Regions from separate parts of the Pseudomonas purpurea genome, predicted to be linked through region 3. Evidence: riboswitches for the same ligand, from Rfam matches in the RefSeq annotation. Region 3 holds a riboswitch; each other region holds the start of a gene.
What was found. A riboswitch is a leader RNA that binds a small molecule or an ion and turns the genes downstream of it on or off. The one in region 3 is predicted to bind cobalamin.

Region 1: another riboswitch for cobalamin. It lies ahead of cobW (cobalamin biosynthesis protein CobW); the one in region 3 lies ahead of AABM54_RS11010 (TonB-dependent receptor).
Region 2: another riboswitch for cobalamin. It lies ahead of cobO (cob(I)yrinic acid a,c-diamide adenosyltransferase); the one in region 3 lies ahead of AABM54_RS11010 (TonB-dependent receptor).

What each region holds. Positions count from the first base shown of each region.
Region 1 covers NZ_CP150918.1:3,498,538-3,508,556, forward strand. The annotation lists gene cobN (cobaltochelatase subunit CobN) at 1-2,765, opposite strand, end outside; gene cobW (cobalamin biosynthesis protein CobW) at 2,769-3,842, opposite strand; cobalamin riboswitch at 3,941-4,150, opposite strand; cobalamin riboswitch at 4,383-4,607, shown strand; gene AABM54_RS15755 (CbtB domain-containing protein) at 4,726-4,917, shown strand; gene AABM54_RS15760 (CbtA family protein) at 4,929-5,630, shown strand; gene AABM54_RS15765 (cobalamin biosynthesis protein) at 5,627-6,040, shown strand; gene cobM (precorrin-4 C(11)-methyltransferase) at 6,122-6,868, shown strand; gene nfuA (Fe-S biogenesis protein NfuA) at 7,013-7,597, opposite strand; partial or broken gene AABM54_RS15780 (fatty acid cis/trans isomerase) at 7,821-10,019, opposite strand, start outside.
Region 2 covers NZ_CP150918.1:4,161,293-4,171,311, reverse strand. The annotation lists gene AABM54_RS18695 (DUF2066 domain-containing protein) at 1-627, shown strand, start outside; gene AABM54_RS18690 (AI-2E family transporter) at 665-1,738, shown strand; gene hda (DnaA regulatory inactivator Hda) at 1,968-2,672, shown strand; gene AABM54_RS18680 (NlpC/P60 family protein) at 2,887-3,510, shown strand; gene AABM54_RS18675 (C40 family peptidase) at 3,677-4,210, shown strand; gene AABM54_RS18670 (class I SAM-dependent methyltransferase) at 4,226-4,888, shown strand; partial or broken gene AABM54_RS18665 (sorbosone dehydrogenase family protein) at 5,022-6,336, opposite strand; gene AABM54_RS18660 (hypothetical protein) at 6,403-6,987, opposite strand; cobalamin riboswitch at 7,142-7,359, shown strand; gene cobO (cob(I)yrinic acid a,c-diamide adenosyltransferase) at 7,439-8,050, shown strand; gene AABM54_RS18650 (cobyrinate a,c-diamide synthase) at 8,047-9,372, shown strand; gene bluB (5,6-dimethylbenzimidazole synthase) at 9,369-10,019, shown strand; gene cbiB (adenosylcobinamide-phosphate synthase CbiB) at 10,016-10,019, shown strand, end outside.
Region 3 covers NZ_CP150918.1:2,454,242-2,464,260, forward strand. The annotation lists gene AABM54_RS10995 (hypothetical protein) at 1-558, opposite strand, end outside; gene AABM54_RS11000 (ABC transporter substrate-binding protein) at 914-1,828, opposite strand; gene AABM54_RS11005 ((2Fe-2S) ferredoxin domain-containing protein) at 1,821-2,564, opposite strand; gene AABM54_RS11010 (TonB-dependent receptor) at 2,579-4,444, opposite strand; cobalamin riboswitch at 4,652-4,854, opposite strand; gene AABM54_RS11015 (carboxymuconolactone decarboxylase family protein) at 4,865-5,083, shown strand; partial or broken gene astA (arginine N-succinyltransferase) at 5,080-6,115, opposite strand; gene AABM54_RS11025 (arginine N-succinyltransferase) at 6,177-7,193, opposite strand; gene AABM54_RS11030 (APC family permease) at 7,329-8,678, opposite strand; gene AABM54_RS11035 (N-formylglutamate amidohydrolase) at 8,830-9,582, opposite strand; gene AABM54_RS11040 (glutamine synthetase family protein) at 9,566-10,019, opposite strand, start outside.

The sequences.
Region 1 (10,019 bases), 1.0 Mb from region 3:
TGCGCGATGTCGTCGCCACCGGTGCGCATGGTCGCCGTGCCCCACACGGACAACCCGAGCTGACGCAGGTGATCGCCGTGGTCCTGCAAATGCCGTTCAAGTATCAGGCTCGCGGACTGGAAACCGATGCGCCACGCGGTGGTGGTCGGCAGGTTGCGTACGTCCACGGAGTAGAAATTGCGTCCGGTGGGCAACACGTCCAGCCGTCCACGACTCGGCGCGCCACTGGGGCCTGCGGGCACGAAACGCCCGGCGAGAGCGTCCAGCACGCCGCGCATTTCTGCCGGGCCACAGGCATCAAGCCTTGGCGCGACCACCTCGCGCAGGTGCTCGATGATCGCGCGGACATCGGCCCAGCCCGAATCCTCCAGCTGTTCGACATCGCCAATCAACGCCGCTTCAATCAATTGCCCGGCGAACAGTTCCAGACGCTCACGCACGTCGCCTGCCGTGCGCCACAGTTCGCTGCTGACGTCTTGCAACGCTTGAGGGCGACGCTCGGTCCAGGGTTCGGCCAAGGCACAATCCAGCGGATCGAAACCCAGTTCGAACGCCTTGGCCAAGGCCCGCAGCAGACTCGATTGCGCGCCGCGACCGTCACCCCGAGGAATGCGCAACAGCGCCAGCAAGGTGTCGATGCGCAAGCGACCGGTCGGCGACTCACCCAACACATGCAAGCCGTCACGGATTTGCGACTCTTTCAAATCGCACAAATAGGTGTCCAGGCGCGGCAACCAGATCGCTGCATCGGCCTCGCTGTCGAGCTTCTCGTCGAGCTGCAACTCACGGTCGATGTGGGTTTCACGCACCAGGTTGAGGATGTCCCGTTGCAACTCGCGAGCGCGGCGCGGGTCGAGCAACTGGGCTTCGTAATACTCGTCGGCCAGTAGCTCAAGGTTGCGCAGCGGGCCATAGGTTTCAGCGCGGGTCAGCGGCGGCATCAGGTGGTCGATGATTACCGCCTGAGTGCGACGCTTGGCCTGCGCGCCCTCGCCCGGGTCGTTGACGATAAACGGATAAATGTTCGGCAGTGGCCCCAGCAACGCATCGGGCCAACAGTGTTCGGACAAACCGACGCCCTTGCCCGGCAGCCATTCGAGGTTGCCGTGTTTGCCGACGTGGATCAGCGCGTGCGCACCGTAGACCTTACGCAACCAGAAGTAGAACGCCAGATAACCGTGGGGCGGCACCAGGTCCGGGTCGTGATACACCGCACTCGGATCGACCTGATAACCCCGCGCCGGCTGAATGCCGACAAAGGTCAGCCCCAATCGCAGCCCGGCGATCATCATTCGCCCGCCCCGGAACATCGGGTCGTTTTCAGGCGTGCCCCAACGCTCCAGCACCGCCGTGCGGTTGGCTTCGGGCAAGGCGTTGAACATCGAGAAATAGTCGTCCAGCGCCAGGCTTTGCTGGCACAGGCGCAGGTCGATGGTTTCCAGGTCATTACTGACCCCGCCGAGCAATTGCTGAATCAGCGCGGTGCCGCTCTGCGGCAACTCGGCGGGCAGCGGATACCCTTCGGCGTGCAGGGCGCGCAGGATGTTCAACGCAGCGGCCGGTGTGTCGAGGCCGACGCCATTGCCAATCCGCCCGTCGCGGGTCGGGTAGTTGGCGAGGATCAGCGCAATGCGTTTTTCGCCATTGGCCACCCGCGCCAAGTCGACCCAGCGCCGCGCCAGCTCAGCGACAAAATCCATGCGCTCGGGCTGCGGTCGATAGCAGACCACATCGGACTGGCTGCGCTCACTGCGCCACGCCAGGTCTTTGAAGCTGATGGGGCGGCTGATGATCCGCCCGTCGAGCTCCGGCAAGGCAATGTGCATCGCCAGGTCCCGTGGGCCCAGCCCTTGCTCGCTGGCGCGCCAACCGGGTTCGTTGTCCTGGGCACAGATCGCCTGGATCACCGGGATGTTGCGGCGAAACGGCCGCAGGTGCGGCGCTTCGGGGCTGGATTGGGCGAACCCGGTGGTGTTGAGAATCACCGAGGCGTGCACCTCATCCAGCCAGTCCTCGACCACCGTCAGGCAGCCGGGCTCTTTCAGGCTGGCCAGCGCAATCGGCAACGGGTTAAGCCCCGCCGCTTGCAAACGCTGGCAGAAAACATCGATGAAGGCGGTATTGGCCGCCTGCAAATGGGAACGGTAAAACAGCACCGCCGCCACCGGTTGATCAGGTTGCCAGTCGGCCTGCCAATCACCGAGGACCGCGTTGCTGTTGTGCGGGTGGTAAATAGCGGTGCGCGGCAAGGTCTTGGGTTCAGACCAAGGGTAATCGCGGCCCAGCCAACGGTTGGCCAGGCAGCGGTACAGATCCAGCGCATTGCCCATGCCGCCCTGACGCAAAAAATGCCAGAGCCGGTCGCGGTCTTCACCGGCCACGGTACTCAGGTCGCTGAGTTCCGGATCAGGGCGATCGTCACCCGGCACCAGGATCAACTGCACGCCACGTTGCGAGAGTTCCACCAAGCGCTCGACGCCATAACGCCAATAGGCGATCCCGCCGTGCAGCGAGATCAAAATCACCTTGGCGTGGCGCAGCACTTCGTCGACGTACATGTCGACCGAGGCGTGATTCTGCACCTGCATCGGGTTGGCCAGGCGCAGGCTCGGGTAATCGTCGGGCAACTGCTGCGCCGCTTCGGCGAGCAGCGCCAGGCTGGAGTCGCCGCTGCACAGAATCACCAGTTCGGCGGGGGTTTGGCCTAAGTCGGCAATGTTGTCATCCGAGACGAAACCGCCGGGCTGGGTCCTGAGCAGGTGCATGGATTAAACGCTGAGCGCGGCGCGCAATTGCGCTTCGAGTTGAGCGGCATCGAGCTCCTGGCCGATCAGCACCAGACGGGTGGTCCGCACTTCATCGGCGCCCCACTGACGGTCGAAATGCTTGTCGAAACGCGTGCCCACGCCCTGGATCAACAGGCGCATCGGTTTGTTCGGGACCGCCGCGAAGCCTTTGACCCGCAGAATGCCATGCTTGACCACCAGTTGAGTCAGCGCGTCCATCAGCAGGCTTTCGTCGGCTTGTGGCAGCTCGATGGAAATCGAGTCGAAGGCGTCGTGGTCATGATCATCATGGTCGTCATCGCCTTCACCGTGGTGGTGATCGTGGTGGCTGTGACGGCTGTCGATGTGTTCTTCGGAACCGGCGCCAAGACCGATCAGCACGTCCAGCGGCAGACGACCGCTGCTGGCTTCGATGACTTTCACCGCTGGCGGCAGTTCTTCGGCGACTTCCAGCCGTACTCGGGCCAGGTCTTCAGGGCTGATCAGGTCGGCCTTGTTGAGGATCACCAGGTCGGCGCTGGCCAGTTGGTCGGCGAACAGTTCGTGCAGCGGCGATTCGTGGTCCAGGTTCGGGTCCAGTTTGCGCATGGCGTCGACCTGATCCGGGAACGCGGCAAAGGTGCCAGCGGCCACGGCCGGGCTGTCGACCACGGTGATGACCGCGTCCACAGTGCAGGCGCTGCGGATTTCCGGCCACTGGAAGGCTTGCACCAATGGCTTGGGCAGGGCCAGGCCGGAGGTTTCGATGAGGATGTGGTCGAGGTCACCGCGACGGGCAACCAGCTCGCGCATCACCGGGAAGAACTCTTCCTGAACGGTGCAGCACAGGCAACCGTTGGCCAGTTCATACACACGGCCGCTGGCCTCTTCTTCAGTGCAGCCAATGGAGCATTGCTTGAGGATTTCGCCGTCGATGCCCAGCTCGCCGAACTCGTTGACGATCACCGCGATACGCCGACCCTGGGCGTTGTCGAGCATGTGCCGCAGCAAAGTGGTTTTGCCCGAACCGAGGAAGCCGGTAACGATGGTGACGGGGAGTTTGGCCAGTGTTTTCATCGGATGCCCTTTGGCAAGGTGGCGGGCATACGGGACGACAACCGGCAGCGCTTGCGCGCGCGGGAAGAGTTCGCCACCGGATCACCCCGCCCGGTTGTAGTGAGAATCTGTGTCGAGGCAGGTCTCCTGGCTGACGGTGTGCCGGTCTTTCGACTGGCGGCTCCTGCGCCTTCCCGCCGCTCTGGGTAGAGCGTGCAGTGGCATGGCAGAAACAAAACCGTTCACAGTTGCGGGGGCAGCCGCGGCATTGACCGCGTTCCCTTCTTAGCTTCGGCAGCCGCCGAAGAACCTCGAAAGCGCAAGGCTACGCATGGTGTGGGGGCGGGTCAATGTCCGCGAACGATCGCGATCCACTGTGGCGAGGGAGCTTGCTCCCGCTGGGTCGCGAAGCGGCCCCCTGCATTCATTCAGGCACATCACATGCACACGATTTGCGACGGCTGCGCCGCCGAGCGGGAGCAAGCTTCCTCGCCACAGGGTTTTGTGCCAGCCTCAACTGAGAACCCTTGCCAATTGACGGCTCGCCCTCGCCCATGCTCTCCTACACACTTTGTTACGGGTGCCCTTCACAGGGTGAAACGGGAAACCGGTGAATCGTGTGCTTTACTCAAAGCCACGTCAGTCCGGTGCTGCCCCCGCAACGGTAAGCGAGCGAAGAATCAGATCCACTGTGCCAACACCTGGTATGGGAAGGCGATTCTTGCAGGTTCGGCCAACGCCAACCCCTCGTGAGCCCGGAGACCGGCCCGCAACATCGAGTGGCTACACACGCCACGCTATAACAAACCCGCGGTGGGCGGGCGCTGTTTGAACCTCTGCGTGCCTGGCGTGCAGGGGTTTTCATGCGCTCGATTCACCCGCTGACAGTCCAGAGGGAAGCGCCATGTCGATCATCAGCAGTACTCGCCACGCCACCGCCAGCAGCACCGCCACCCTGAGCCAACGCCTGACTGCCGCCATCGGCGCATCGATCCTGGGCGCGTGCCTTGTGTATTTCGCCGGTTTCTCGCACATCGAAGCGGTACACAACGCCGCCCACGATACCCGTCACAGCTCCGCCTTCCCGTGCCATTGAGACCTGCCGACATGATCAAGCGTATTGCGCAAACCGCAGGGTTCACCGGGCTGCTGGCCGCCCTGTTGCTGACCCTGCTGCAAAGCTTCTGGGTCGCGCCGTTGATTCTTCAGGCTGAAACCTACGAAAAGGCCCCGGCGACCGAAATCCATGAACACGCCGAAGGCGCCATGGCCGGCCACACTCACGACGCCGAAGCCTGGGAACCGGAAGATGGCTGGCAGCGCGTGCTGTCGACCACGGGCGGCAATCTGGTGGTCGCTGTCGGTTTCGCGCTGATGCTGGCGGGCCTCTACACCTTGCGTGCGCCAACACGCACCTCACAAGGCCTGCTCTGGGGCCTGGCCGGTTATGCGACCTTCGTCCTCGCCCCGACCCTGGGCCTGCCGCCGGAACTGCCGGGCACTGCCGCTGCGGATCTGGCACAACGGCAAATCTGGTGGATCGGCACTGCCGCCTCGACGGCGGTCGGTATCGCCCTGATCGTCTTCGGCAAAAACTGGCTGCTGAAAATCCTCGGCGTCGCCATTCTGGCCGTGCCGCATGTCATTGGCGCACCGCAACCTGAAGTGCATTCGATGCTGGCACCCGAAGCCCTGGAAGCACAGTTCAAAATCGCTTCGCAGCTGACCAACGTTGCGTTCTGGCTGGCCCTTGGCCTGATCAGCGCCTGGTTGTTCCGCCGCAAAAGCGAAGGTCAATACCACGCATGACGGACTCAAGCGCAGCGCCGACCCTGGTGGTCGGCCTGGGCTGCCAGCGCGGCTGCCCCGCCAGCACGCTGCGCGCGTTACTGGATCAGGCGTTGCAGGCGCATCAAATCGAGCTTGAGGCTGTGCAGGCCCTGGCCAGTATCGACCTCAAGCGCGACGAACCCGGGCTTAACGAATTGGCCGCGCAGCTTGGGCTGACGCTGACCTGTTTCAGCAGTGCGCAACTGGCGCACTATCAGCCAAGACTCAGCCACCAGTCGGACATCGCGTTCGAGCGCACCGGCTGCTACGGCATCGCCGAAAGTGCGGCCCTCGCCCTCGCCGAACAACTGGGCCAAGCGCCGGCCAAACTGCTGATCCCACGGCAGAAATACGCCCAGGCCACCTTTGCATTGGCATGCGCGTCGTAAAATCCCCGATAATCCCCGCCCTCGATCATGAGCAATCTTCATCTGAAGCCCTGCTTTGACAATTTTTCACAGGAGCCGGCCATGACCGTCTACTTCATCGGCGCAGGTCCCGGCGACCCGGAACTGATTACCGTCAAGGGCCAGCGGCTGATTCGCAGTTGCCCGGTCATCATTTACGCAGGCTCGCTGGTTCCGGCAGCCGTGCTGGAAGGCCATCAGGCCGAACAGGTGGTCAACAGCGCCGAACTGCACCTGGAACAGATCATCGAGCTGATCAAAATCGCCCACGCCAACGGCCAGGATGTGGCCCGGGTGCACTCCGGCGATCCCGGTTTGTATGGGGCGATTGGCGAGCAGATCCGCTACCTGCGCGAGCTGAACATTCCCTTCGAAATCATTCCCGGCGTCACCGCTACGGCCGCGTGTGCGGCGCTGTTAGGCGCGGAACTGACCCTGCCGGACGTTTCGCAAAGCGTGATCCTGACCCGCTATGCCGACAAAACGGCGATGCCGCCCGGTGAAGCGTTCGCCAGCCTGGCCCAACATGGCGCAACCATGGCGATTCATCTGGGGGTCAATCATCTGGATAAAATCGTCGCTGAACTGCTGCCGCATTACGGTGCGGACTGCCCGATTGCGGTGGTTCACCGCGCCAGTTGGCCCGATCAGGACTGGGCAGTGGGGACACTGACGGATATCGCCGAAAAGGTTAAGGCCAAGGGGTTTCGGCGTACCGCGCTGATTCTGGTGGGTCGGGTGCTGGCCACCGACAACTTCAGCGAGTCATCGCTGTACCGCGCCGGGCATGCGCATCTCTACCGCCCATAGGCCCTCATCGCGAGCAAGCTCGCTCCCACAGGGGATACGCGGTCAAATGTGGGAGCGAGCTTGCTCGCGGTGGCGTCAGTGAATTTCACCCAAAAAAAACGGCGCTCACGGGCGCCGTTTTTTTGTTCGCAATGAACGCCGTGCTTAGTAGTAGGCGTTTTCTTTTTGCGTGTGGTCAGTCACGTCACGTACGCCCTTGAGCTCCGGAATGCGCTCAAGCAGTGTGCGTTCGATGCCTTCCTTCAAGGTCACGTCTGCCTGGCCGCAGCCCTGGCAGCCGCCGCCGAACTTCAACACGGCGATGCCGTCTTCGACCACATCGATCAGGCTGACCTGACCGCCGTGGCTGGCCAGCCCTGGGTTGATTTCGGTTTGCAGGTAGTAGTTGATGCGCTCATTCACCGGGCTGTCGGCGTTGACCATCGGTACTTTGGCATTGGGTGCCTTGATGGTCAGTTGGCCGCCCATGCGATCCGTGGCGTAGTCGACCACGGCATCGTCCAGGAACGCTTCGCTGAAGTGATCGATGTACGCGGTGAAGCTTTTGAGCCCCAGCGCGGTGTCTTCAGGTTTTTCTTCGCCCGGCTTGCAATAGGCAATGCAGGTTTCGGCGTATTGGGTGCCAGGCTGGGTGATAAAGACGCGAATGCCGATCCCGGGGGTGTTCTGCTTGGACAGCAGATCGGCCAGGTAATCGTGGGCGGCATCGGTAATGGTTATGGCGGTCATGGAAACTCCTCGCAGGCTTGGGCGCAGTTTACGCCAATCAACGCGCCGGACAAAGTCCCAGTATTTTTGTCGGGAAAGCGCAACTGATCCAATGTGCGGACTTGCACCGGGCGGCGATCCGAGGAAGAGGCTAAAACAGTCAACATTAATGTTGACTGGTCTGCCGCCTTCGCGAGCAAGCCCGCCCCCACACTGGATCGCAGGCACCTCTAAATTCCGGGTGTCAAAGGTTCTCGTAGCGGTTCATGTCCAATACGCCTTCTTCCACCGGGTCGGTTTCATGCAGGTACTGGCTCAGGTCGTGAAAATACACCCAGAACTGCGGATGACTGCGGCGGATACCCCAGCGCTCGACGATTTTTTCGAAGCGGTTGGCATCCTTGGCGCGCTCCATCTGCGCCACGAACTGCGGCACTTCGTCGGCCGGGATGTTGAAGATGAAGTTCGGGTAGCTGCTGAGCACACCCGGATAGATCGTCAACGTATCCAGCCCCGGCTGATAGCGCAGCGCCTCACCCAACAGGAACGCCACGTTGCTGTGGGGCCCGGTTGCGCAGCAGGCTGTAGACCTCGCGTTTGCCGCTGCGGGTTTCGATGCGCAGCATCGTTGCTTCCGGCAACTGGTCGATGACCTTCAGCCCCGCCGCCGGCCGGGCAGTCAAACGGCTCAGGGCCTGCTCGGCATGCTGCAACGCCGGGTCGATGTTCGGCCGGGAACAGTAGGCGCCGTCGCAACGGTTGATCGGGTCCGGTCGCGCATTCAAATCGCCGTAACGCGCCAACAACTGCTGGGCGAAGTCGCGCTTGGGGTTCTTGGCGTCGAGTTTCAGTGCCGTCGGTTTGTCGTTGTCGATGCTTTCGTAGTCGAGCCACATCTTGAACTTGCCGCTGCTCTGATACCAATCGTCGAGGTAAGCATCCCGTGAATCGGCCGGCATCAGGCGCAGGAAGTTTTGCTCGGCACCGTTGCGGATCAGGTCGAAATACAGACGGGTCTGCGCCTGATGGGAAACGTTGCCGAACACATCGAAATTGACCGCCAGTTGATAGTAGGTGCGCTCCAGCAACGGGTAGTCGAACAACCACATCGTTTGCGGCACCTCACCAATCAGGCCCTTGCTGACGGAGGCGCTGTCGAAATGCCGGAAGATGCTCAGCAAGGCATTGTCGTTGCCCGCCCACAGGCTCGACCAGCTCGGCGCTGGAACCTCGGCGTAGGTGTCGCGGCGCAATGCTTCGTACTCGTTGCGTTTGTCGCGGTAGGCGTGCCACAGGCTCAGCACGCTGCCAACGTCATCGTTTTGCCCCGGCATGGCCAGTAACGGTGTGACCTTGCCACGGTAGCTCGGGTCGGTGATGTAGAGGTCGTGTTCCGGCGCCTGGAACAACGCCCAGAAGTTATCGCGAATCACGTCCGTGGCAATCTGCCCGCGACACACCGGGCCACGGATGAAGGTACGCACGAAGTACTCGGCGTTATCGAGCATGAACTGGTAACGCGCCTGCGCCGGGATCGCTTGAAAGGTTTCGAACGGATTGGCCCGACGCTCCGGGCCGTAGCCGGGTAACGCATTGACCTGCCAGTTGCCGCTGTAGAACAGGCTTTTGATCCGCGCCATCTTCGCCGGGCTCAGCGGATAGGTGATGTGGGTCTTGTGCACGATCACGCCCTGCACCGGCCACAGGCGGTAATAGATCTGCGTACCCGGATCGTCATTCGGCCGGCGACTGGCAATCAGGTCAATCGGCTGGCCGGTCGGCGTACGCGAGCGCACCCACTGAAAGAAGTGCCCGGGCTCGCCGTCCTTGAAGTACACGTGAGCCAGGAACAGATGCTCGAACAACCAGCGCGCCACCAGGCTTTCACGGGCACCCGGCGCGTTGAGCAGGTTTTCCCACTGCACGACTTGCAGCGCCTCCTGCGTACTCGGCGCCAGGCCTTGTTCATCGATAGGCGCCCCGGAGGCCAGCCAGCGTTGCAGCGTCTGGTATTGCTGGCTGGTGAGGCCGGTCACGGCCAGCGGCATGCCTTCTTTAGGGTGAGACTGGGCATAGCCTTCAAACTCTGCCGGTTGCGGGCACATGTTCTCGCGGCCAAGCCCCAGCGCAATCTCTTCGGGCAGTTTGGCGTTGGGTGTCAGCGGTGTCTGGTGCCCGAGTTCGAGCATCCGCGCCATCAGTGCGGCCTGGCTGCCTTGGGCGTCGAGTACCGAGTAGAAGTCCTTTTGCTGCCAGGCTGCTTTGCCGAACGCGTCGTAAAACAGCCGGGTCGGCCGGGAAGCCTTGCTGCGCTCGCCATCGTAGACCGGGATTTTCGTCGCCCCCCGCGCCGCGCCTTCGCCGCTGCCCAGGTTGAGCTGACAGGCGGAGTCATAGCAGGCATGACACGCCACGCACTTCTCGGTAAAGATTGGCTGAACGT
Region 2 (10,019 bases), 1.7 Mb from region 3:
GCTGCACCGCTGCGCCGTGCGGCGCAGCATCGCGGTTTGCCGTTGCGCCTGCCGCTGGGTGACCTGGATGAGCAGATCGTCGCGACTGCGCCCAATCTGGAAGGGACAGACCCGGCACCGTTGCGAAATGCGTCGGAGCGTTATGGTGCCGACGCCTTGCTGGCGGTGCATGCCCGCGAAGAGGGTGGCCAATGGCAGGCCAAGTGGCGCTTGTGGCTGGGTGATCAGCGTGAGCAGGGCAGCGTACAGGGCGCCGACACGGCGGCTGTCGCCGATGCGGTGTTGCTGGCGGTCAGCGAGCGATTGGCGCCACGGTTTGTTGCCAAGCCGGGTGTCTCCACCGAGCAGTTGCTTGAAGTGCAGGGCATGAATCTGGAGCGCTACGCGGCTTTGGGACACCTGCTTGAGCCGTTTGGTGCGCACCTGCAAAGTGTGGACGGCGATCGGATTCTCTATCGGGTCAACGGCAGTGCCGAGCAATTGCGGGCACAACTGCAGTTGGCAAAGTTGCAGCCGATACCAGCGGGTGAGGCGCTGGCGCCAGTTGCGGCGGTTCAGCCGGCGGTCGCGGGTTCGGCGCCTGCTGTAGCGCCGACACCGGCTGCGCAACTGCGTTTCCGTTGGTAAGCGTTTCTTTCTTTATATAGAAGCAATGGAGTGGTTCATGGCCGATACGCGGCGTTGGGTCTGGCTTGGTGGGGTGTTCCTGCTGTGCGCGTTTGTGTACTTGTTACATCCTATCCTCACGCCATTTCTGGTGGCGCTGTTGTTGGCCTATCTGTTCGACCCGCTGGTGGATCGACTGGAGAGGCTTGGCCTGTCACGCACGTGGGGCGTAGTGGCGGTGTTTGCCTTGTTCACCCTGATCGTCATGACGCTGCTGTTGGTGTTGGTGCCGATGCTCGCCAAGCAGTTGTTCCGCTTATATGAGCTGGCGCCGCAGATGCTCGACTGGTTGCAGCACACCGCGATGCCTTGGGTTCAGGCGAAAATGGGGTTGGCGGACGGTTTCTGGAAGTTCGACAAGGTCAAGGCTGCGATCAGTGAGCATATGGGCCAGACCACCGATATCGTCGGTGTGGTGCTGAGCCAGGCGACGGCTTCGAGCCTGGCGTTGATCGGGTGGCTGGCCAACCTGGTGCTGATTCCGGTAGTGAGTTTTTACTTGCTGCGCGACTGGGACCTGATGATGGCGAAGATCCGCAGTCTGCTGCCGCGTGATCGCGAGGCGCGGGTGGTGTCGCTGGCGGGCGAATGCCATGAAGTACTCGGGGCTTTCGTGCGTGGGCAGTTGCTGGTGATGCTGGCGCTGGGCGTGATTTACGCCGCTGGTTTGATGCTGGTCGGGTTGGAGTTGGGCCTGTTGATTGGCTTGATTGCCGGTCTGGCGGCGATTGTGCCGTACATGGGCTTTGTGATCGGTATCGGTGCGGCGCTGATTGCCGGGCTGTTCCAGTTCGGCGGTGATCTGTACCCGATGATTGGGATTGTCGCGGTGTTCATGGTGGGGCAGGCGCTCGAGGGCATGGTGCTCACGCCGTTGCTGGTGGGTGACCGAATCGGCCTGCACCCGGTGGCGGTGATCTTCGCGATTCTGGCGGGTGGCGAGCTGTTTGGTTTCACCGGGATCCTGCTGGCGTTGCCGGTGGCGGCCGTCATCATGGTGCTGGTGCGTCATGTGCATGATTTGTATAAAGATTCTGAAATCTATAGCGGCGTTGAAGACCCTGATTTATGACGGTGTCCGATTGACCCTTCCAGGCCGCCCGGCGCAATGTCGGGCGTGCCCTGCGGGCGGTTCGGCTGTCACATACGCTGTCAAAAAATCCTCCGTGAATCCAATAAGTTAACGCAAACCTTTGATTTTGCTTGTGGTCTGTTGCATTGTGCGGCCAGCTTCACGGGTATAAACTTTGCAAACTTTACACAGAGGCCACTAACGGTTCGTTTGGAACTGTTCAGTCAGCATGAAACCGATTCAGCTGCCCCTAGGTGTGCGTCTGCGTGACGACGCTACCTTTATCAACTACTACCCAGGCGCCAATGCCGCTGCACTCGGCTATGTCGAGCGTCTATGCGAAGCCGACGCCGGCTGGACCGAAAGCCTGATTTACCTCTGGGGCAAGGACGGCGTAGGGCGTACGCACTTGTTGCAGGCGGCCTGTTTGCGTTTCGAGCAGTTGGGTGAGCCGGCGGTCTACCTGCCGCTGGCCGAGTTGCTGGATCGCGGCATCGAAATCCTTGACAACCTAGAACAATACGAACTCGTCTGCCTCGATGACTTGCAGGCAGTGGCCGGGCGAGCGGATTGGGAAGAGGCGTTGTTTCATCTGTTCAACCGGTTGCGTGACAGCGGCCGACGTCTGTTGATTGCCGCGTCGACCTCGCCACGAGAGTTGCCGGTGAAGCTGGCGGACCTCAAATCGCGCCTGACCCTGGCGCTGATTTTCCAGATGCGTCCCTTGTCCGACGAAGACAAATTGCGAGCCTTGCAATTGCGTGCATCGCGTCGTGGACTGCACCTGACCGACGAAGTCGGGCATTTTATTTTGACCCGTGGCACGCGCAGCATGAGTGCGTTATTCGAGCTGCTTGAGCGTCTCGACCAGGCCTCGCTTCAGGCTCAGCGCAAGCTGACCATTCCTTTTCTCAAAGAAACCCTGGGCTGGTAAAACCGTGGCCTCTAGCGTGTTTCGGCATATTAAAGGCGCCAGAAAACACGCATCGGGAATAGGTTTCCACGGCGCGTGCGTAATCAATTCGGGCTTAAGCGCTTAGATGTAAACGAGAAACCGATAAGTCACATTAAGATCGATTGAATTTGCAAATGAAGTTGATAGCGGGCATAGTCTCGGCTTCTTTACAACTTCAGCCACGGTCGTGCCCATGCTAAATCGCTTCGCACCCCTCGTGCCTCTCGCACTTGTCACCCTGTTGTTCGGTTGCGCTGCACACTCTCCAGTGTCCCAGCAAGAGCAGCAACAACAGGTTAAAAATTCTTCTACTGCTCAGTCTTCCGTTATTTACCAGGAAGAACTGGCCACCGAAAAAGAGCTCTCCGACTTCGCCGATGGCAAGTCCTACCAGCTTCCGGTTCTGGCCGACAGCATCCTCGAACGTGGCATGTCCCTGATCGGTACCCGTTACCGTTTCGGCGGTACCTCTGAAGCCGGTTTCGATTGCAGTGGCTTCATCGGTTACCTGTTTCGTGAAGAGGCGGGCATGAACCTGCCGCGTTCCACTCGCGAAATGATCAACGTGGATGCCCCGCTGGTTTCTCGTAAAAACCTGAAACCGGGCGACTTGTTGTTCTTCGCTACCAATGGTCGTCGCGGTCGTGTCAGTCACGCCGGGATCTACCTGGGTGATGACCAGTTCATCCACTCCAGCAGCCGCCGCAGTGGTGGTGTCCGGGTCGATAGCCTGGGCGACAGCTACTGGAGCAAGACCTTCATCGAAGCCAAGCGTGCACTCGCCATGGCCCCGACAACGGTCACCGCGCGCAAGTAATCAGTCAATTTGTAAGGCTATCTTAAAGTCTTACTTGAAGTTTGACGCGCAGCCGCTAGAATCCAGACATATTGTTGATTAACTAACCGCGTAAGCCTTGCTTACGCGGTTTTGTTTTCAGCCTCACGGCAGAGAAAGCCGCATCCAGATCAGGATTGTTCTGCATATGTCGACGTCGGCCCGCCTCATACTCATCTGCTTCGTCGCGCTGCTCAGCGCCTGCGCCATCCGTACGCCACCCCCTGCCAAAGTGGTCCGGGCGCCGGTATTCGCGCCCTCCCAAACTTTTTCGCCCGCCGCTGAAGACGTACTGTTTCGCGCCTTGGGCCTGGTCGGTACGCCCTATCGCTGGGGCGGCAATACGCCGGATTCGGGGTTTGATTGCAGTGGCCTGATCGGCTACGTCTACCGCGATGCGGCCGGTATCTCCCTGCCGCGTTCGACTCGCGAAATGATCGGTATGCAAGCCCCGAGCATTGGCAAAGAAGCCCTGCAAACCGGCGACCTGATCTTCTTCGCCACCAATGGCGGCTCTCAGGTCAGCCACGCCGGGATCTACGTCGGTGAAGGTCGCTTCGTGCATGCGCCGGCCACGGGCGGCACGGTGAAGCTGGACAGCCTGTCCAAGGCCTATTGGCAAAAAGCCTATCTGAGTGCCAAACGGGTGCTGACCCCCGAACATCTGGCGCACAATCCCTAGCTCGCAGAGGTTGTCATGACCACTCGCACGCTTAATCTCGATGATTCACTCTACCACTACCTGCTCGACGTTTCCCTGCGTGAAACGCCGTTGCAGCGCCGTTTGCGTGACGAAACCCAAGCGTTGCCCAACGCTCGCTGGCAAATCGCACCCGAGCAGGGGCAGTTCCTCGCGTTACTGGTCAAGCTGACTAGCGCCAGGCGCTTGTTGGAAGTCGGCACGTTCACCGGTTACAGCGCTCTCTGCATGGCGGCGGCATTACCCGATGACGGCTCGTTGATCTGCTGCGATATACCAGGTGACTACAACGCGACGGCGCTGCGCTATTGGCAGGAAGCGGGATTTTCCGAACGCATCGAGTTGCGCCTGGCGCCGGCACTGCAAACCTTGGCTCAACTCGAGCAGCAAGGGCTGGGCGGTTGCTTCGATCTGATGTTCATTGATGCCGACAAGGCCAATTACCCGGCGTATCTGGAGAGCGCCTTGCGGCTGCTGCGCCAGGGCGGGTTGGCGGTGTTCGATAACACGCTGTGGAGTGGGCGAGTGCTGGAGGTCGATTCCGACAGCGAGGACACCCGAGCCATCCAGGCGCTCAATTGTGCCTTGAAGGATGACCCGCGTGTCGACCTGTCACTGTTGCCGATCGGAGATGGGTTAACCCTTTGCCGCAAAAGGTAGGCGCTGACCCCGATTAATGTGGGAGCGGGCTTGCTCGCGAAGACGGACTGACAGTCAACATTGATGTTGAATGTTAGAACGCTTTCGCGAGCAAGCCCGCTCCCACATTGGTTATGTGTTGGCGTTGGAGGACTTATTGGGCGGCCGAAACCCGCCACACCTTATTCCCCACGTCATCAGCCACCAGCAAACTGCCCTGCTGATCGATCACTACGCCCACCGGCCGGCCCATGGCTTCTTCGTCTTTGTTGAGGAAACCGGTGAGCACATCCACCGGTTGTCCGCTCGGCTTGCCGGCATTGAACGGTACGAAGATCACTTTGTAGCCGCTGTGCGGTTTGCGATTCCAGGAGCCGTGCTGGCCGATGAATACACCTTGGGTGAACGGCGCGGGCAGTTTGCTGCCCTCGGCGAAGGCCAGCCCCAGCGACGCCGTGTGCGGGCCGACGGCGTAATCCGGGGCGATAGCCTTGGCTACCAGGTCCGGGTTGGGTGGCGTGACGCGCACATCGACGTGTTGGCCGTAATAGCTGAAAGGCCAGCCATAAAAGCCGCCGTCCTTCACCGAGGTGATGTAGTCCGGCACCAGGTCACTGCCGATCTCGTCGCGTTCGTTGACGGCGGTCCAGAGCTTGCCGGTCTGCGGTTCCCAAGCCAGGCCGTTGGGGTTGCGCAGGCCCTGAGGCGAAGATGCGGTGGTTACCGGTAGCGCGGTCGACTTCCCAGATGGCGGCGCGACCTTCTTCCTGGTCCAGGCCGTTTTCACCGACGTTGCTGTTGGAGCCGACAGTGACGTAGAGCTTGCTGCCGTCCGGGCTGGCGATGACGTTTTTGGTCCAGTGATGGTTCAGCGCGCCGCCCGGCAAATCGACGACTTTGGTCGGTTGCGACGTGATGGCGGTTTCGCCGCTTTCATAATGGAAACGCAACAAGCGGTCGGTGTCGGCAACGTACAGGTCATTGCCGACCAGAGTCATGCCGAACGGCGAGTTGAGGTTTTCCAGGAATACCGTGCGGGTTTCGGCGACGCCGTCGTGGTTGCTGTCACGCAGCAGGGTGATGCGGTTCGCGCTGGGTACGCTGGCGCCGGCGCGCCCCATGACTTTGCCGGCGATCCAGCCACGAATACCGGCGCCGTCGTCGGACTTGGGTGGCGAGTTGGTTTCAGCCACCAGCACATCGCCGTTGGGCAGCACGTAGAGCCAGCGGGGATGATCCAGGCCTTCGGCGAAGGCTGCGACGTGTGTGCCTGGCGCCGCAATCGGTTTTGCGCTCTTGGTCCAGCCGACCGCCGGGGCGATGTTCACCGTCGGGATCAGGGCTTTGTTCGGTTCCGGCAGTGTGGGCGATGGCCCGGTACCGTCCGAGACTTGCAGGTTGGACGTCTCACCGCAGGCAGCAATCCCTGCGGCGATGGCGATGACGAGGACATGTTGAGGCTTGAGCATGTGGATCTCCCTATGAATGCAGTGCCTGCATCATAGAGGACCCTGACGGCCGGATGGTTCAATCGGTCAGCCGCGGGCTTCCTTGAGGAGGACGGCAATCCCGGGGTGGTAGTTGCCGGCATCGTTGTGCAGCTTGCGGTAGGCATACGGGAAGTACCAGGCCACGGCGCAGGTCAGTTCCTTTTGCAGGTCGTCGACCATGTCCTGGAGTTCTTCTGGAGTGGCGCTGTGCTGGGCCTTTTGTGGCGCAACGAACAGGCAGCCGAGTTTCAGGTCGCTGGCGTAGCCGATTTTCTTCGCGTCGCTGACGGCGTCTTGCAGGGCCTGTGTCAGGTTGAGGTTACTGACCCGCGGCCAGCGCTGGGTGGCTTGCAGATAGGCGCGTTCCTCTTTGCTGGCGATGTACAGATCGGCGCGGCCATTGCGTTCGCCTTCCTCGATCTGTTTTTTTGTCGGGGCCTGCTCCAGCGTGGCCAGTTCGGCCATCCATGCTGCGGCAGACAGCAATCCGAGGTTGGCGCGTTCGTCGAACCAGTAAGGGGTTTCGTTATCGCCGCGCACCGCGTTGTAGCGATCGATACAGTCAAACCAGCGCTCCAGCACCGGGCGCAGGAATTCCAGTTTCGGATTGCTGATGATCATGCCTTGCATGTTGCTCACCTTGTTCTTGTGGTTTGGAGTTATGGCGATTTGATATCACTGCTCTGAGTGTGGCACAAGATTGGCGTCAGTAAATTGATTCAGGCCAATTTTCCTCGGGTATTGGCGTCTGGCTTTAATTGACGCTCCATCCCCAACCCTCTAACCTTCGCGACTTGTTTCAGGTGCTCTGTGACCCATGGGTCGACCGAGTGAAACAGGGAAGCCGGTGAGTGTTTCGCATGATCCCGGCGCTGCCCCCGCAACGGTAAATGAGTCAAGACTGCGCCTGGTGCCACTGTGTCGAGTGTCGATACGGGAAGGCGCGCAGTCGGCAACTGCGGCTCATGAGCCCGGAGACCGGCCTGATCCATCCAGCGGCATCACGGTGGGCGATGCCAGGCTTCTTGCCGTCTATTGCTATGCCCGCCCGCCGTTACCCCGCCTCAACGGAGAGCTCCCCATGACTGATTCCCCTGATCGTGACGAACGCCATCTGGCGCGCATGCTGCGTAAAAAAGCCGTAATCGATGAACGTATTGCCAATTCGCCGAATGAATGCGGCCTGATGCTGGTGCTGACCGGCAACGGCAAAGGCAAAAGCAGTTCCGCTTTCGGCATGCTGGCGCGGGCCATGGGCCACGGCATGCAGTGCGGCGTGGTGCAATTTATCAAGGGCCGCAACAGCACGGGCGAAGAGCTGTTCTTCCGGCGCTTCCCCGAGCAAGTACGTTTCCACGTCATGGGCGAAGGGTTTACCTGGGAAACCCAGGATCGCCAGCGTGACATCGCCGCCGCCGAGGCGGCCTGGGCAGTGTCGCGCGAACTGCTGCGTGACCCGACCATCGGCCTGGTGGTGCTCGATGAGCTGAACATCGCCCTCAAGCACGGTTATCTGGACCTGGACCAGGTGCTCAGCGACTTGCAGGCCCGCCCGCCGATGCAGCACGTGGTCGTTACCGGTCGCGGCGCCAAACCCGAGATGATCGAGCAGGCCGATACGGTCACCGAAATGGGCATGGTCAAGCATGCGTTTCAGGCCGGTATCAAGGCGCAAAAAGGCGTTGAATTGTGAGTGAGCCACGTCATTGCCCGGCGGTCCTGATCGCTGCGCCGGCTTCCGGCCAGGGCAAGACCACCGTCACCGCCGCGCTGGCCCGATTGCATCGCAATCAGGGGTGCAAGGTGCGTGTGTTCAAATGCGGCCCGGACTTTCTCGACCCGATGATTCTGGAGCGCGCCAGTGGTGCGCCGGTGTATCAGTTGGACATGTGGATGGTTGGCGAGCAGGAAAGTCGTCGGCTGTTGTGGGAAGCCGCAGGCGAGGCTGACCTGATCCTCATTGAAGGCGTCATGGGCCTGTTCGACGGCACGCCGTCCAGCGCCGATCTGGCGCGCCACTTCGGAGTGCCGGTGCTCGGTGTGATTGACGGCACCGCCATGGCCCAGACGTTTGGCGCACTGGCCCTGGGGTTGGCGCGCTATCAGCCGGACCTGCCGTTTGCCGGGGTGCTGGCCAACCGTGTCGGCACCTTGCGCCACGCGCAATTGCTGGAAGGCAGCCTCACCGAAGGGCTGCGTTGGTATGGCGCCCTGTCCCGGGAAACCGGGATCGAGCTGCCGAGCCGCCATCTCGGGCTGGTCCAGGCGAGCGAGCTGAACGACCTGGACGCGCGTCTCGACGCCGCGGCCGAGGCCCTGGCCAGCAGTTGCGAAGTGGCGTTGCCACCCGCCGTCGAATTCGCCGCTCCCGAGGTGATTGTCGCCGAACCATTGCTGGCCGGCGTGCGCATTGCCGTGGCCCGCGATGAAGCGTTTGCGTTCACTTATGGCGCGAGTCTGGACCTGCTGCGGGCGATGGGCGCCGAGTTGCTGTTCTTCTCGCCGATCCATGACCGTGAGTTGCCGGATGCCGACAGCCTGTACCTGCCGGGCGGCTACCCGGAATTGCACCATGTGGCGCTGGCGCAAAACACCACGATGCTGGCGGCGATTCGCGCGCACCACGAGGCGGGCAAGCCGTTGTTGGCCGAGTGCGGCGGCATGTTGTACCTGCTCGACTCGTTGACCGATGTCGAGGGTACGCGTGTCGAGCTGGTCGGTTTGCTGGCCGGTGACGCGGTGATGCAGAAGCGACTTGCCGCGCTGGCATTGCAAGCGGTTGAGCTGCCGGAAGGCTCGCTGCGCGGGCACACCTATCACCACTCGTTGACGAGCACTGAGCTTGAGCCGATTGCCCGTGGGCTGAGCCCCAACGGCGGGCGCGGGGCGGAAGCGGTTTACCGTGACGGGCGGATGACCGCCTCTTATGTGCACTTTTACTTTCCGTCCAATCCGAAAGCGGTCGCCGCACTGTTCCTACCTGAATCCGAGGTCGCCATCGCGAGCAGGCCATGACCGACAATGCATTTTCCGAAGCCGAACGCGCAGCGGTCTACCGGGCTATCGGCGAACGTCGCGACATGCGTCATTTCAGCGGCGGCACGGTAGACCCCGAGCTACTGCGACGTCTGCTTGAAGCGGCGCATCAGGCGCCGAGTGTCGGCCTGATGCAGCCTTGGCGTTTCATCCGCATCAGCGACCGCCCCTTGCGCGGCAAGATCCAGCAACTGGTGGAAGAAGAGCGGGTACGCACTGCCGAAGCGCTGGGCGAACGCTCCGATGAATTCATGAAGCTGAAAGTCGAAGGCATCAACGATTGCGCCGAAGTGTTGGTGGCCGCGTTGATGGAGGATCGCGAGCGGCACATTTTCGGGCGTCGAACCTTGCCGGAAATGGACATGGCGTCGTTGTCCTGTGCGATTCAGAACCTGTGGCTGGCGTCCCGCGCCGAAGGGCTGGGCATGGGCTGGGTGTCGTTGTTCGAGCCGCAGGCCCTGGCCGACCTGCTCGGTTTGCCGCCCGGCGCCAAGCCGCTGGCGGTGTTGTGCCTGGGGCCGGTCGAGGCATTTTATCCGGCGCCGATGCTGGTGCTTGAAGGGTGGGCGCAACCGCGTCCGCTGAATGAACTGTTGTATGAGAATTATTGGGGAGTGAGTCAATGA
Region 3 (10,019 bases):
CATCCTGACGTACTGTTGTGCCCGGTTCGGGCTGGCGTGGTGAATCTGTTGGAATGCCTTCCAGGCGACGCCGGGGTGGTAGTGGTAAATCAGTTCTTCGGCGACCTGGAAGGTGTGGGGGTCTGCGACGCCTTCCAGCAGTTCCAGGCAGGTGAGAAAGCGGGCGGCGCTATCATCGGCTGGAAACCAACCGGTTTTTTGCAAGGTCGAGCGATCAAATACCTGAATGTCCGCGGTTTTGTCGGGAAAGTTGAAACTGGCGATGACCCCGGCGTTCTCCTGACCGTCCGAAGTCTGCTCAAACAATTCATGCGCGCCGTTGATGTGCACGGGATGCCGAGCGTCGACCACCACGTGTTCATGGCGCGTCAGGCATTCACCTTCGATACGGTAGCGGGTAATGGCATAGGCGTGCGGTTGGAGGGCGAACAGCACGCAGTGCCCGGGCACCGAGTACAACTGCGCCGCTGCGCCTAACCCCGGCACCTTGATGCTCACGTTACCTCGGGACGAGGAAGCAAGGGTGATGGTGCCGGCCTGGCAGTTGGTTCTACTCATGATCGCCCCACGGCGAGTCCAGGGACTTGAGGACTTCGGGTCGGTCGCTAATTGCCGCAGCCACTGCCTCACCTCACGGGACAGGTCGATGAACCGTATGCGGTCCCTGATTTGTGGCGGTGACAGGTCGCTGCCGAGTAAGGACATCATCATGGCGTGCACTCAGGGCGGGTGGAATTCACCTGAATGTTAGGCAGTGTGCAGCTCCGTCGACTAGGCGATCAGTCTTTATCGGGGAGGCGAAGCGTCGCTTTGTCAGGTCTGATTTTCGTCCTGAGGAAGGGCAGTAAGGCGTCGGAAGCCTTGAACCGCGGCGAGGGAAATATCACCTGGAACCGGCCAGCCCACGCGTCGATCAGTCCAGTGCATTGAGTTTCCTCGTCAGTTCCAGCACGACCTGGCCACTGGTCGGGGTCGGCAGCAGATGGGCGAATGGAATGTCGATGATCCGGTTCGCCTTCACTGCCCGCAGTTGCGACAACGCCGGATCATGCTTGAGCAGGTAGCGTTTGCGGCTGGCCGGGGACCACACGGCGTCGGCCAGCAGGATCACATCGGGGTCGTATTTGAGCAGGGTTTCACTGCTGACCATCAGGCGCGCGACATCCACATCGGCGAAGGTGTTACGCGCCCCGGCGGCCTCCAGCAGGGTGCTCACGAATCCGCGTTTGCCTTCGCTGTCCAGGCCGTTGACTTCGCTGTCGAGGTAGAACACCGACAAGGGCTTTTCGGTGCTGCGCAACGCGCCGGCGCGGGCCAGGTCGGCGTCCAGTGCCGCGCTCAGTGCCAGTGCCTGATCCGGCCGTTGCACCAGGGCGCCGAGGGTGTGCAGGTCGCGGCGGATATGCCCGAAATAATCCAGCGAATGCCCTTCGCAGGCCGACTCCAGCAAGTAACTGGCGACGCCGTTGTCTGCCAGCACCGGCCGTGAACTCATGTGTTGGCGAAACGCCGAGGCGAAGCCACCGACCAGCAAATCGGCGCGCTGGGTGTAAAGCACTTCGGCCGAAGGGTAGAGCTGGGAGATCACCGGGATACCGCGATAGGTGCCGTGCTCGATGGCCTGGCCGTCATCGTCGATGTAGGCGACGCCGATCAGGGACGGGCCGGCACCCAGAGCCAGCAACGTGTCGGCGCTGTGCTGATTGAGCGCGATGATGCGCTGGGGGGCGTGGTCGAGCGTCCAGGTTTGCCCGCAGTTGTCGTAGGTTTGGGCCATGACCGGCAGCGCACCGCCGAGCAGCAGGCACGTCAGCAGGGTGTTACGCATCCGGTTTGCCTCCGTTCGGTGGGCGGATCAGCAAGGTCTCGGCCACGTTACCGCCGAGCAAATGCATGTTCACCAGATGCTCTACGTCGTCATCATGCCGCACCCGATACCAGCAGCCGTCCGGGTGCACGGTCAGCACCGGCCCCAGGTTGCAGGGGAACTGGCACGCGGTGCGGGTCAGCAACACGCCGCCAGGCGTTTCGATCAGGTCATGCTTGAGCAGCGCCCGGCGCAAGGCTTTCCACAAGGGCAGCGCTCCCCGACGCACGCAGCGCGGGCCGGTGCAGAGGAACACCTGGCGGGCATGGTCGGGGATTGTCGACCAGCCAGGGTCGCTCGGCACCGCGCCGACGTTGTCGCACGGCAAGTGGCGGTCGGTCTGCCCGATACTGGCCCATGCCGCGTGGGCATCCAGCCCACGGCGCCCGAGTGCCGATCCGGTGACCCAGAAGCGTGGCGCCTGAGGATGAGCCTGGGCGATGCGCCCGAGCTCATCGCGCAGCCAGTCCAGGTAGGCACCGTCCGAGGTCGGTTCAAGGTCGACCACCAGACGATTGCCCGCCCCCGGTTGACGCAGTGTGCGCCACAGCTCTTCGAAACCGTCGAGGGTGTCGATGATCTGTGTGCCGCCCGCGTCAGTGTGCAGCGCTTGAAGATCACGGCGGAAGGCTTCGCCCGTGGCCCCGCTGGCCAGCCCGGGGCCGACGAACAGGACGTCTTGATAATCGCTGTGCATGTCGGGTTTTTCCCTCAAAACCGGTACGTGTAGCGGATTTCGCTGGTGAAGGGCCGTCCGAGGTTTTCTACCTGGGGGCTGCCGGTGGTCATGCTGGTGGCGTAGTCACGGTCGAACAGGTTTTCCACCAGCAGGCTCACGCGATGCTGGTGGGCGCTGTCGAGGTAGCGATAGGCATCGGCGTCGACCACCGAGTAATGGCCGTAATCGACGTCCCGCGAGCTGACCACGTCGCGGATGTAGCGAATCGCACCGCCGGCGCCCCACATCCGGTCGTCCGACTCAAACCCCAGGCGCGAACGGGCGAAGAAACTCGGGATGTTGCTGAGGGTTACGCCGTTACGCGATTCGACAAGGTTGCGGGTCATGTCCGCCGAGAGGTTCCAGCGGTCGTCGAGTTGCCATTTGGCATCGGCCTCGACGCCCCGGACGTTGATCTCGCCTTCACCGTTGGTCCATTGCACGCCGTCAAGGGTGATCAGGTCGGTGATGTCACGCCGAAACCCGGTGACGCTGGCGCTGAACTCGCGGTCCAGCAGTGCGCCCTTGTAGTCCAGGCCCAGTTCGGCGTTGCGGCTTTTCTCGGGCTTGAGGTTGCGGTTGCCCATCTCATCCCCTGGCTCGTTGACGAACAGTTGCTCGGCGTTCGGCAGTTTGTAAGCGGTGCCGAACTGGCCGCGCAGTTGCCAGTTGTCGGTCAGGTCATACAACGACGTGAGCATGCCCACCGTGGCGCTGTCGCCGCCGCTCATGCTTTCGTGGCGCACGCCGATGCTCGGGTGCCAGTCGGGCAGGGCGTCGATGACCGGACGCAATTGGGTGTACAGGGCGTGGGCCTGGGCCTTGTTGTTGTCGATCACCAACACATCGTCCTGGCCCTTGAACCATTGGTTGTCCGAGCCGAACACCAGCACATGGCCTCCCGGCAATTGCGCCTTGCCTTCGGCTTGCACGCCCCAGTCGGTGAAACCCCAGTAATCGTTGTCGTTCACCACGCGAGTGCCGCCACCGGGCAGGTTGTTGATGCGGGTGTAACGGGTGTCCCAGTCGTTGACGTGGCCCTTGATGAAGTAGCTCAGTTGTTCGCTCAGGCGCTGTTCGAAGGTCGCGGTGGCGATCTGTTGCACCCGGTCGTTGGTGGTCTTTCTGTTGTGGGTGGGGCGGGCAAAATCCAGGTTGGCGTCGGCGTACTGGTAGAACAGCTCCAACCGCGAATCATCACCGAAAGCCTGGGTCGCCTTGGCGCCGAGGGTGGTGACTTCATAGGAACGTTTTTTGTCGCTGACGGTGCTGCTCATGTCTTTGCTGCGGTACGGCTGATAGCCGTCGGAAACGTTGTGGCTGACGTACGCCAGCAAACCGAGGTCGCCGAAGCCGTTACTGAAAATCTTCTCGGCACGGGCGTTGCCGCTGCGGCCCATGAAGCTGTCCAGCCCCAGGTTGACCTCGCCGGAAGCTTCACGGGTCTGGGCGCTGCGGGTGACGATGTTGATCACCCCGGCGACTGCCTGGGTGCCGAACAACAGACTTTGCCCGCCCTTGAGCACTTCGATGCGCTCGATGGCGTTGGCCGGCAGGGTGTCGAGGTAGAGACCGCCGTACAGGCGATTGTTCAGGCGCACACCGTCGAGCAGGATCAAGGTGTCGTCGTTGCGCCCGCCCAGCAGCGAGTAAGTGCCGTAGTCGAAGGGGCCGTTCTTCGGTGCGACGTACAGGCCGGGAACGGACATCTGCAACACGCGGCTGATATCGGCGCTGGGGCCGGCGCGTTCGATCTGCTCGCGATTGATGATCTCGACCTTGCTGCCGAAACGCGCCATCTCGGCGACGGTGGTGGACTCCACCGAGGGCGCGCTGACTATCTGTTGATCGAGGGTCATGGCCGTTTCACCGGCCAGCAACGCCGGGCTGAACAGGCAGCCGAGCAGGGCGCTACAGGCGCCGAACAGCGCAGGACGAGGGGCCTGGGCGTAAAGGGATTGAATCTGAGTCATTGTTGGTCTTCTCGAAAAAAATCTTCGCAGAAGCACGCAGGAGAAAGTACCGGACACGCGCCAATACCGGCCCATGCCCGCCCACCGCAGGTTTGCCAAACAGAAATTCCAGGCCGGTCTCCGGGCTTGCGAGGCTGGACACGTTCACCTTCCCGGACCTGGGCCCAGTGGTGTATCGAACGCGTCACTCGCTTACCGTTGCGGGGGCAGCACCGGACTAACCCTTGAGGGGCGCACCGGTTTCCCGTTTCACCTCATGCACGGCGGCATGAGGCACCTGAAACTGGGCGGCATCTGAACACTCGCATGACCGTTCGTCAACTTCGGCTGGTCGATGAGCGGTGCCTATGCGCCAACAATTGCCCGTACTGCGTCGGCTCGCACACGGCAGCGGCGCGCAAGGCGTGGATGACGCACGACATGTTCGGCGAGTTGCAGGCCGTGGTGGGCATGGCCAACGAAACCAACCGCCTGGCCAACGGTTACCGCGTGCCGCTGGAGGACGCCTTCACGCTCGCTGACTAGGCCGCAGCGGCGTGTTGCTGCTGTTTGAGCAACGGTACGGCGCGCACTGAATTGCCCGGTTGCAGTTGCAGGCGTTTGGCGGTCAGGCGGTCCACCAGCAGGTGCCCGCCGACCAGCCGCGCTCGGGCCGCAGTGATTCGGCAGTTCTCCAGGCGCCGGTTGTGGATCAACCACATCGGCGCATCGTCATCAGGCATGCCGACGGCCAGCGTCAACGTCTGGCTGTCACGCACGGTGCGCACGTTCGAGACCTGGGCTTCGATCACCGGGCCGCCGTCAAAGATGTCGATGTAGCCCTGATGGGAAAAACCTTCGGCGCTGAGGATCTTCATCGCAGGTTCGGTGTTGCTGTGGGCCTTGCCGATCACGGCCTGGGCCTGTTCGGTGAGCAGGCAGGTGTAGAGCGGCTGGCGCGGCATCAATTCGGCAATGAACGGCTTGTTGCCCAGGCCCGAGAGGTGATCGGCCTGGCTGAAATCCATCTTGAAGAAATGCCGGCCCACACTGTCCCAGAACGGTGAGCAGCCATGTTCATCGGCGCGTCCGCGCAGTTCGGCGATGAGCTTCTTGCCGAACAGATGCGGGAATTCGGCCACGAACAGCAAACGTCCCAGCGACAACAAACGACCGTTATGACCCACGCGTTGGTCGGGGCGCAGGAACAGCGAGCAGATTTCCGATTGACCGGTCATTTCGTTGTTGAGGAACAGCGTCGGAATCTGCCGCTGGATGCCCAGGTCGGGCGATGAACTGATGGTCATGCCCAAGCGATAGTTGTACCAGGGCTCGCGCAGGCCGACTGCGCCTGTCAGCGCACTGATGCCGATGACTTGCTGATCGTCGTCTTCGAGCACGAACAGGTAATCCGCATCGGCCCGCTCGACCTGTTCGGCAAAGGTGCGCTGGGCCCAGCGTACCCGGTGGCCCCAGGCGCTCTTCGTTAGCCGGCAGGGTGGTGATCCCCGGGCCCGCCCGTTGTGCCAACGCCATCAAGGCCGGGATATCGGTCACGCGAACCGGACGTACGATCATCATGCAGCTCCTTCATCGCGCCCGTCCGGGCGCTGTGGTTCGGTGCGGTGCCGGGCCTGATTCATAGGGCAATCAGCCGGACCTGGCTGCCATCCTTGACGTGCAAGGCTTCAAGCATCTGCGCATCGAGCGGCACCGGTTGGCCGGGCAGCCAGTCCAGTTCAGCGACAATCGCGCGATAGCCCAGCAGCAAGTCGTTGCTCACCAGATACTGGCCGCCGCTCGTGCGGGTGGCCGACAGTCGAGCGACTGCGGTCTGGCTGTGGGCAATGGAATGAATGTTCGAGGTGCGGGCATAGAGTGTCGGGCCGGCGTCGAACAGATCGACGTAGCTGTTGGTCTCGAAGCCTTCACGTTCGAGGATGTCGAAGGCTTCCTGGCCGTCGGGATGGACCTTGCCGATGCAGTCCTGGGCGCTCTGCGGCAACATGGGCACGTAAATCGGATAGTGCGGCATCAACTCGGCGAGAAAGCTCCGGCTCTGCAAACCGCACAGGCGTTCGGCCTCGACATAGGGCAGGTCGAAGAAGTGCTTGCCCAGGGCGTCCCAGAAAGGCGACTGGCCGTTTTCGTCGCTGTAGCCGACGATTTCGGTGATCACCGCGTCGGCGAACCGTTTGGCGTGGGCGGCAATGAACAGCAGTCGGGCCCGTGAAAGCATTTGGGCCTGCGCCGAGCCGACCAGCGCCGCGTCCACATGGAAACCCCGCAGCAAAGTGTGGCCGCTGAGATCGTGACACAACGATAGCGCCGGCACGCCATGCTGGATGTTCAGCTCACGGGAGGTACTGGTGAACATCCGGTTGCGCAGGCTGTAAAAGGGCTCGGAGAAACCGGCGGTCGCGAGGATCTCCGAGCAGCCACGCAAGCGCTGTTCGGCGAGGTCCTCAAGGACGAAGAAGTAGTTTTCCTGCCCATTGCTCTGCGCCTCGCTGTCGAACGAGGCGCAGGAGGCGAGAATTTTGTCGCGCAGTTGCGCGGTATCGTCTGGCAGGGAAGTGACGCCCACGAGGCTGTCGCGCGCAAGTTGCTGCAACTGGGGCAAGTCGGTTAACTGAACTGGACGCAAAGCCAGCATGGGTGCACTCCTGTTTCAAAGGGCCCGGCACCGTCACCGTGGGGTGGGTTACCGGGCCTGACGATCACTGTCGATTGCCAAGCGTTGTAGCGGCGGTCGGCTGAACCCTCTCAGCGACTGCCCGGGTCTTCGTGTTCAATTGTTGGACGGATCAGGCAGCGCGCTGCCGGTGCTGTGGCGGTTGAGGAAAAACAGGTACACCAGGCCGACTGCAATCCACAGGAAGCCGAGTTTTTGCGCGGCAACGCCCATGTTGTACATGATCGCCAGGGTGATGATCAGGCCCACCGCCGGGAAGATCAGGTGGCGGATGACCTGGCCTGATTGCTGCCGGCGCCAGTAGTAGTTGATCACCGTGAGGTGCAACAGGACGAAGCCACTCAAGGCGCCAAAGTTGACCAGCGAGGTCAGGGTGTCGACCGAGTTGATGAACAGGTAGCAGATCAGCAGCGACAGCACGGCCACCAGGTACAGCGCAATGTGCGGGGTGTTGTACTTGGGGTGAACCTTGGCCAATGCCTTGGGCAATTTGCCGTCGCGGGCCATGCCGAACAGCAGGCGTGAAACAGCGCTTTGCGCCGTCACCGCCACCGCGATGCCCCAGGCCAATGCGGTGGCCACGGCGGTCAGGGTCGCCAACCAGCTGCCGCCAGCGACTTCGGCAATTTCATAGAACGCGGTGTCGGCAGACTTGAAGCCCATGCCGGCCGCGAGGTCGGTGGCAATCCAGGTTTGCACCACGAAAATCACGCCCATCACACCGAGGGTAATCAGCGCTGCCTTGCCGACACTGCGGCCCGGGTCCCCTTTGATTTCTTCGGCGAGGGTGGAAATGGCATCGAAGCCCAGGAACGACAACACGGCAATCGAGACGGCTTGCATCAGCAGGCTGAAGTCGAAGGTTTGTGGGTTGTAAAACGGCTTGAGGGTCAGTTCGCCGTGGCCGGCCCCACCGTGCAAGGCGTTCCAGGCGTAGAAAAGGAAAATCCCCAGCACCGCCAGTTGGGCGAACAGGAACACCAGGTTCATCCGGGCCGTGAAGCTGATACCGCGCAGGTTGATGAAGGTTGCGCCGACCAGGAATGCGAGGATGAAGCCGACCTTGGGTATTTCCGGGTACAAGTGGTTGAGCGCCATGGCTGCGTAGACATAGAGCAGGGGCGGAATCAGCAGGTAATCAAGCAACATCAACCAGCCCGCGATGAAGCCGACGTGCGGGTTGAGTCCGCGTTGTGCATAGGAGTAGACCGAACCGGCCACCGGGAACGCCCGCGCCATGCTGCCGTAACTGACGGCGGTGAAAATCATCGCGATCATGCCGATGATGTACGCCAGCGGCACCATGCCCGGTGCTTCCGCATTGACGTAGCCAAAGATCCCGAAGGGTGCGATCGGGATCATGAAGATCATCCCGTACACCACCAGATCCTTGAGCGTCAGACTGCGTTTGAGCTCTTGCTTGTAGCCAAAGTCTTCAACATCCATGAAGCGTTTCTCCTTGAGGGCCAATTCGGCTTGTACATCAGCCGCGAACCGGGCGGGGCTTCGCGACTGGGGCAGTGAGTCAGAGACACACTGCGGCATTTTTTATAGTTGTTTGACCGGTACTACAAACGACAGCGTTTTTCTTTCTTTGTTACAGCAGGGGTGCCAGATAGTCGGCCCAGCGCTGCACCGCTTCCGGCGTACGCAGCAAATCATTGCGGACTTCGATCAGCACCGAGTCCAGGCCGCGCGCATCGCCGTGCACCGGCACGGTCATGTCGGACAGTGGGTCAATGGTGTAGGGCTGATTACCGGCCACGATCAACTCATGTCGGCTCAAACCGTCGATCAGCCGTTGGGCGTAGGATTGCGCGCGGGCGTACAGCACGCCGGCTTCGACCGTTCGTGGCTGACCGTAGTAAACCGGGGTGAAGCTGTGAATGCCCACCACACGGACCGCTCGGCCTTGTGCCTGGCGTGACTCGATCAGTTGCGCCAGGCGCTGGTGGAACGGGTTGAACAACTGTTCCCGACGGTACTGACGGGTCGCTTCGTCCAGGACCTGATTGCCCGGCACCTGATACACCTCGCTTTGCATCGGGATGCTGGAGTGGGCGTGCAGTGGCCGGTTGAGGTCGATCAGCAGTCGTGAGTAATTGGCCGAAATCAGGGTCGCGCCCAGTACCTCGGACAAGGCTTCGGCCAACGCCAGGGCACCAATGTCCCAGGCGATATGCTCACGTGCGGCGTCACTGCTCAGCCCCAGGTCATTCAGGGGCGCAGGGATGTAGCGGCTGGCGTGTTCGCACACCAGAATCAACGGGTGCTCGGACGCTTCCAGGTTCAAGCGATAGGCCGGCTTGGTAAACAAACCAAGCTCGGCAGACTCAGTACAGGCGTGCATAGTGCTCACAGAGTTGGGCGGGTGAGAGCTGATCCGTCAACGTGAGTTCTTCCTTCTTTAACGCAAAATATGAATCAGTCAGAGGCTTGGGTAGCGCGTCGAACAGCGCCTTGCTGTCACGCAGCATGGCCAGTGCTTCTGGCAGTGAAGCAGGCAGGACATTGATCCCCAGGGATTCACGTTCCTGGGCGCTGAGGTCGTCCGGTACTTTGTCGGTTATGGCCGTGAGTGGCAGGCATTGTTCGATGCCCAGACGCCCGGCGATCAGGATCGCGGCCATTGCCAGGTGCGGCGAAGCAGTGGCGTCCAGGGCGCGGAACTCCAGGTTGAATTGCTGTGCCTGGGACTTCTCTCCCATGCTCACGGTCGGGCAGATACGCAGCGCGGCTTCGCGATTGCGATGCCCGAGGCACGCGTACGACGCACTCCAGTGATGA